One region of the Streptomyces sp. NPDC002032 genome, then DNA from elsewhere that is predicted to be linked to it. Evidence: riboswitches for the same ligand, from Rfam matches in the RefSeq annotation. Region 1 holds a riboswitch; each other region holds the start of a gene.
What was found. A riboswitch is a leader RNA that binds a small molecule or an ion and turns the genes downstream of it on or off. The one in region 1 is predicted to bind thiamine pyrophosphate.
Positions count from the first base shown of each region.

Region 2: it holds a riboswitch for thiamine pyrophosphate, as region 1 does, so the genes downstream of both, ACFYYT_RS07730 (thiamine ABC transporter substrate-binding protein) here and thiC (phosphomethylpyrimidine synthase ThiC) in region 1, are expected to answer to the same signal.
Region 3: it holds a riboswitch for thiamine pyrophosphate, as region 1 does, so the genes downstream of both, thiO (glycine oxidase ThiO) here and thiC (phosphomethylpyrimidine synthase ThiC) in region 1, are expected to answer to the same signal.

Region 1 covers NZ_JBIASM010000006.1:7,391-9,647, forward strand. Annotated here, with positions in the region: gene thiC (phosphomethylpyrimidine synthase ThiC) at 1-1,248, opposite strand, end outside; TPP riboswitch at 1,243-1,387, opposite strand; gene ACFYYT_RS15975 (YibE/F family protein) at 1,427-2,257, shown strand, end outside.
Region 2 covers NZ_JBIASM010000002.1:791,598-793,854, reverse strand. Annotated here, with positions in the region: gene ACFYYT_RS07730 (thiamine ABC transporter substrate-binding protein) at 1-1,098, opposite strand, end outside; TPP riboswitch at 1,184-1,293, opposite strand; gene rlmN (23S rRNA (adenine(2503)-C(2))-methyltransferase RlmN) at 1,352-2,257, opposite strand, start outside.
Region 3 covers NZ_JBIASM010000007.1:100,192-102,448, reverse strand. Annotated here, with positions in the region: gene ACFYYT_RS18365 (FAD-dependent oxidoreductase) at 1-1,024, opposite strand, end outside; TPP riboswitch at 1,173-1,285, shown strand; gene thiO (glycine oxidase ThiO) at 1,283-2,257, shown strand, end outside.

The sequences.
Region 1 (2,257 bases):
TTCGCAGATCTCCTGCTGGAGGTCGATGTTCTCCTTGATCTTGTGCATCGGGACGTGGCCCGGGCCCTCGATCATCGTCTGCACGTTGTGGCGCTTGGCGATCGTGTTCAGCTCGCCCAGCGTCTTCAGCTCCGCGAACTGCGCGGCGTCGTTGGCGTCCGCGATGGAGCCGGGGCGCAGGCCGTCACCGAGCGAGTACGTGACGTCGTAGGTCGCGAGGATGTCGCAGAGTTCCTCGAAGTTCGTGTAGAGGAAGTTCTCCTTGTGGTGCGCCAGGCACCACGCGGCCATGATCGAGCCGCCGCGCGAGACGATGCCCGTCTTGCGGCGGGCGGTGAGCGGCACGTAGGGCAGCAGCACTCCGGCGTGGACCGTCATGTAGTCGACGCCCTGCTCGGCCTGCTCGATGACCGTGTCCTTGTAGATCTCCCAGGTCAGCTCCTCGGCCCGGCCGTCGACCTTCTCCAGCGCCTGGTACAGCGGCACGGTGCCGATCGGAACGGGGGAGTTGCGCAGCACCCACTCGCGGGTGGTGTGGATGTTGCGGCCGGTCGAGAGGTCCATGACCGTGTCGGCGCCCCACTTGGTGGCCCAGGTCATCTTGTCGACCTCCTCCTCGATGGAGGAGGTGACCGCGGAGTTACCGATGTTGGCGTTGACCTTCACCAGGAACCGCTTGCCGATGATCATCGGCTCGATCTCCGGGTGGTTCACGTTCGCGGGAAGGACGGCGCGACCTGCGGCGATCTCTTCGCGGACGACCTCGGGGGAGACGTTCTCGCGGATCGCGACGTACTCCATCTCCGGGGTGATCTCGCCCCGGCGGGCGTACGCGAGCTGGGTGACGGCGGCGCCGCCGCGGCCACGGCGGGGCAGCCGGGGACGGCCCGGGAAGACCGCGTCGAGGTTCTTGAGGCCGCCGCGGGGCGAGGTGTGCTTGATGCCGTCGTCCTCGGGGCGTGCGGGACGGCCCGCGTACTCCTCGGTGTCACCGCGGCCGATGATCCAGTTCTCGCGCAGGGGCGCCAGGCCCCGGCGGACGTCGGTGTCGATCTGCGGGTCGGTGTACGGACCGGACGTGTCGTAGAGCGTGACGTCCTTGCCGTTGGTGAGGTGGACCTGGCGGACCGGCACCCGGATGTCCGGGCGGGAGCCCGCCAGGTATCCCTTGTGCCAGCCGGGCTGGCGCTCGGTCTGGCCGTCGGCGTCCTGGCTGACGGCAGGCGTGCGTGCGTCCTGAATGGTCATGAGACCTGATCTCCCTACGCCGGCATTACCCGGTAACAGGTTCGGCGGTCGACGCAGCCTCTTCCCGTACGCATTCTCATGCGCGTACGGTGATCAGCGCCCTCTCAGCCCGGTGCTCCGAGCTCCCGCGTTGTGCAAAGGTGCCCCCACGCTAGCGTCATCTGTGGCGTGCTGAATAGTGGGCCCCCTCATCTCTTGCGATGATCTGCCAGTGACGTCCTCGACGAAGCCCCCCACCGAGCCCACGGATCACCAGGGCCACACCGGTCACGACCACGCGCCTCATGGACCCGCGGCCGGTGCCTCCCATGGTCATGCGCACGGCCACAGCCACGGCCACGGGCCGGCGGCTCCGGTCTCCAAGCACCTGCGCAAGGTCATCGCCGCCGTGCTGATCCCCTTCGCCGCCGCCGTCTTCATCGGCATGGCGGTGCTCTGGCCGGGCGGCGCCCCGGCCCACGAGCGGACCGGGGTGGGCTTCGACCGCCAGACCCAGCAGGGCACGGTCGTCGCCTTGGCGAAGGTCGACTGCAAATCGGTGAACGCCTCCCAAGTGCCGCCCACCGGCGACACCTCCACTCCCGAGGGACGCGAGGCGCAGGCCGCGCAGACCGGCGAGTGCAAGAAGGCGACCGTCGAGGTCGGCAGCGGACCGGAGAAGGGCCGGGCCTTCTTCGAGATCATCCAGCCGGGCGCGCCGCGGCAGTTGGAGAAGGGCCAGGAGGTGGTGGTCGCGTACGCGCCGGACGCGCCGCGTGACCTCCAGTACTCCGTGATCGACGTGAACCGCAAGCTCCCGATGGCGCTGCTGGCCGCGATCTTCGCGGTCGCGGTCGTCGTGGTCGGGCGGATGCGCGGTCTCTTCGCGCTCATCGCCCTGGTGGTCAGCTTCGGGATCCTGACGCTGTTCATCCTCCCGGCCATCCTCCAGGGCTCGAACCCGCTGCTCGTCGCCGTCATCGGAGCGAGCGCGATCATGCTGATCGCCCTCTACATGTGCCACGGGCTG
Region 2 (2,257 bases), on a different contig from region 1:
CTTCACGACGAGCGCGGACCATGCCTTGACCCACTGCTCACGGTTCTTGGCGATGGTGTCGGGGGCGACCGTTTCCGGCTTCTCGACGACCACGCCGTGCTTCGTGAACACCTCCGGCAGCTTCGCGTCCTTGACCACCGGGTTCACGAACATCTGGAGCGGCATGTCCTCCTGGAACTTCTTGCTCACCAGGAAGTCGACGAGGGCCTTGCCGCCCTCCTCGTTCTTCGCGCCCTTGAGCAGGCCCGCGAATTCGACCTGGCGGAAGCAGGTGCCGGTGGCCACGCCCGTGGGGGCCTCGGCCGGCTGGGGCTCGCCGTAGAGGACCTCGACCGGCGGGCTGGAGGCGTACGAGACGACCAGCGGCCGGTCGCCCTTGGCCTTCTTGCCGCCCGCGGAACCGGAGAAGCGCTCGTTGTAGGCCTGCTCCCACCCGTCGACGACCTCGACGCCGTTGGCCTTCAGCTTGCTCCAGTAGTCCTTCCAGCCGTCGTCGCCGAACTTGCCGACGGAGGCGAGCAGGAAGCCGAGGCCGGGCGAGGAGGTCGCGGCGTTCTCGGTGACCAGCAGGTTCTTGTACTCCGGCTTGACCAGGTCGTCCAGGGTCTGCGGCGGGGCGATCTTCTTGTCGGCGAAGTACTGCTTGTCGTAGTTGACGCATATGTCGCCGGTGTCGACGGGGGTGACCCGGTGCTGCTGGTCGAGCACGAACTCCGGCTTGACCTGGTCGAGGCCCTTGGCCTGGTACGGGGTGAAGATCCCGTTGTCGAGGGCGCGCGAGAGCAGCGTGTTGTCGACGCCGAAGAAGACGTCGCCGCGCGGGGAGCCCTTGGTGAGGATCTCCTGGTTCAGCGCGGCGCCGGCGTCCCCGGACTTCAGGACCTTGACGGTGTAGCCGCTCTGCTGCTCGAACTCCTTGAGGACCGTGTCGGTCACGTTGAAGGAGTCGTGGGAGACCAGGGTGACCGTCTTGGACTTCGGGGCGTCGCCCGCCCCCGCCGGCTTGTCCTTGGCGTCGCCGCCGCCGCAGGCGCCGAGCGTGGTGATGCCCAGCGCGGCCGCGAGCGCGGCGCCCGCGATCTTCTTGGTGGTGCTCACTGGTGAATTCCTCCTGGGATGTCCAGGAGAAGACGCGGCCCTGCCCGGCGCTCTGTGGGAGCGGACGCCGGGCAGGGCGCAACAGCTTGAGTGATGACCGAACTTCCTACCCCGAATGACCGGGGCGAGGTTCAGAGGGTCTGCGGATGACGGTTACCGCACTCTCAGCGCTGTGGCGCTCCCCTGTCGGAATGATGAAGTTGTCCGGCCACAGGGTACCCCGCGGCCGGTTGTGGGCCTTCCTGGCCGGAATCTAGCGCTCGGAGGCCGCCAGCTGGCCGCACGCGCCGTCGATCTCCTGACCGCGGGTGTCCCGCACGGTCACGGGTACGCCGTGCCGCGCGATGGCCTCGACGAAGGCCTTCTCGTCCTCGGGACGAGAGGCGGTCCACTTCGAGCCCGGCGTCGGGTTCAGCGGGATCAGGTTGACGTGCACGCGCTTGCCCTTGAGCAGCCGGCCGAGCAGGTCACCGCGCCACGCCTGGTCGTTGATGTCGCGGATCAGCGCGTACTCGATGGAGATGCGCCGGCCGGACTTCTCCGCGTACTCCCAGGCCGCGCCCAGGACCTCGCGGACGTTCCAGCGGGTGTTCACCGGGACGAGGGTGTCGCGCAGCTCGTCGTCCGGCGCGTGCAGCGAGACGGCGAGGCGGCACTTGAAGCCCTCGTCGGCGAACCGCAGCATGGCCGGGACCAGGCCGACGGTCGAGACGGTGATGCCGCGCTGCGACAGGCCGAGGCCGTCGGGCTCCGGGTCGGTGAGCCGGCGGATGGCGCCGACCACGCGGTTGTAGTTGGCGAGCGGCTCGCCCATGCCCATGAAGACGATGTTGGACAGGCGCGCCGGACCACCGGGGACCTCGCCGTCGCGCAGGGCGCGCATGCCGTCGACGATCTGGTGCACGATCTCGGCGGTGGAGAGGTTGCGGTCCAGACCGGCCTGGCCCGTGGCGCAGAAGGGGCAGTTCATACCGCAGCCGGCCTGCGAGGAGATGCACATGGTGACCCGGTCGGGGTAGCGCATCAGCACGGACTCGACGAGCGTGCCGTCGTGCAGCTTCCACAGGGTCTTGCGGGTGGTGTCCTCGTCGCAGGAGATGTGCCGGATCACCGACATCAGGTCCGGCAGCAGCTCCTGCTGGAGCTTCTCGCGCGAGCC
Region 3 (2,257 bases), on a different contig from region 1:
CGTGGTGGCCGGCGTACTGGACGAAGCGGCCGAACTGCTCGGACCAGAAGTAGGGCACGGGGTCGTAGGCCTGGACGGGCTCCCCGGCGAGGATGTTCGCCGCGACCGCCCGGGGGCCCTGGAGGGCGTTGTCCCAGTGGTGGACCAGCAGGCGGGCCCCGTAGCGGGCCGACGGGAAGGAGGCGCAGTCGCCCACCGCGTACACCCCGGGCAGGGAGGTGCGCAGGTGGGCGTCGGCGGTGATGGAGCCGTCGGGGCCGCGCTCGATGCCGGTGCCGTCGAGCCAGGCCGTGGCGGGGCGGGCGCCGATGCCGACGACCACCGCCCCGGCCGCCAGTTCCCGGCCGTCGGCGAGCCGGACCACGCCCCCCTCGATGGCGGCCACCTTGGCGCCGGTGATCAGGGTGGCGCCGGCCTCGGCGTACCACCGGGCCATCGGGGCGGCCACCTCGGCGGGCAGGGCCCCGGCCAGGACCCGGTCCGCCGCCTCGACCACCGTGACGGCGCAGCCCGCCCCGCGGGCGGCGGTGGCGAACTCGGCGCCGATCCAGCCCGCGCCGACGACGACGAGGTCGGGGGCCGCCGCCAGGACGGGGCGCAGCCGGACGGCGTCGTCGAGGGTGCGCAGCAGGTGCACGCCCGGGACGCCGGCGGCGCCGGGCAGGGTCAGCGGCTCGGCGCCGGTGGCCAGCACGAGGACCTCGTACGGGAGGGGGCCGGCCGGGGTGTCCAGTTCGCGCTCGGCGGCCCGTACGCCGGTGACCTCGACGCCCAGGCGCAGGTCGATGCGGAGGTCCTCGAAGTCCACGTCGAAGGCCACGTCGAACGCGGAGTCCTCGGCCTTGCCGAGCAGCACCGCCTTGGACAGCGGGGGCCGGTCGTAGGGCTGGTGGGGTTCGGCGCCCAGGAGGGTCACGGGGCCGGTGAAGCCCTGTTCCCGCAGGGCCACCGCGGTCTGCACCCCGGCCATTCCGGCGCCGACGATCACGACACCGGGCTTCGTCTGCTGCGTCTGCTCGCTCACGCGCCCAGCCTAATGAACTGACGGCCCGTCAGGAACAAGGGGCGGGCGGGATCGGGGCGGCAGGGGCGGCGGCGCGGGTGGGCGGCGCGGGCGCGCGGCGCGGGGAGGCAGCCTTACCCGCCACCCGCGGCGGGGTTAGTCTGGCCACCGTACCTATCGCGGGAGTCCGGGCGCACCGGGCTGAGAGGGAGGCTGGACGGCCTCCGACCGTACGAACCTGATCCGGGTCATGCCGGCGAAGGGAGGGGCTGGACGCCCATGCACTCATCCGGAACATCCGGGGCATCCCGGACGGGAACCGACGTCCTCGTCATCGGGGGCGGCCTCATCGGCCTGGTCACCGCCTGGCGGGCCGCCCGGCGCGGACTGCGCGTCGCCCTGGCCGACCCCGACCCCGGCGGCGGCGCCGCCCGGGTCGCGGCCGGCATGCTCGCCGCCGTCACCGAACTGCACTACGGCGAGGAGACCCTGCTCGGGCTCAACGTGGCCTCCGCCGCCCGCTACCCCGAGTTCGCGGCCGAACTGGCGGAAGCCAGCGGGGGCCTGGACATCGGCTACCGGGCCTGCGGCACCCTCGCCGTCGCCCTCGACGCCGACGACCGCCTCCACCTGCGGGAACTCCACGCCCTCCAGCGCCGCTGCGGGCTGGACTCGCAGTGGCTCACCGGCCGCGAGTGCCGCCGCCTGGAGCCGATGCTGGCCCCGGGCGTGCGCGGCGGGCTGCGCGTCGACGGTGACCACCAGGTGGACCCCCGCCGGCTCGCCGCCGCGCTGCTCGCCGCCTGCGAGCGGGCCGGCGTCGCGGTGCACCGGGCGGCCGCGGCCCGGCTGCTGACCGGGGGCGACCGTGCGCTGGGCGCCGTACTGGAGGACGGTACGGAGCTGCGCGCCGGCCAGAGCGTCCTCGCCGCGGGGTCGCTCAGCGGACGGCTGGCCGGGGTGCCGCCGGAGGTGGCGGTGCCGGTGCGGCCCGTGAAGGGCCAGGTGCTGCGGCTGTCGGTGCCCGCCGCGTACGCGCCGTTCCTGTCCCGGACCGTACGGGCCGTCGTGCGCGGGAGCCACGTCTACCTGGTGCCGCGCGAGAACGGCGAACTGGTCGTCGGCGCCACCAGCGAGGAACTCGGCTGGGACACCACGGTCACCGCCGGCGGGGTCTACGAACTCCTGCGCGACGCCCACGACCTGGTGCCCGGCATCACCGAACTCCCGCTGGTCGAGACCCGGGCCGGACTG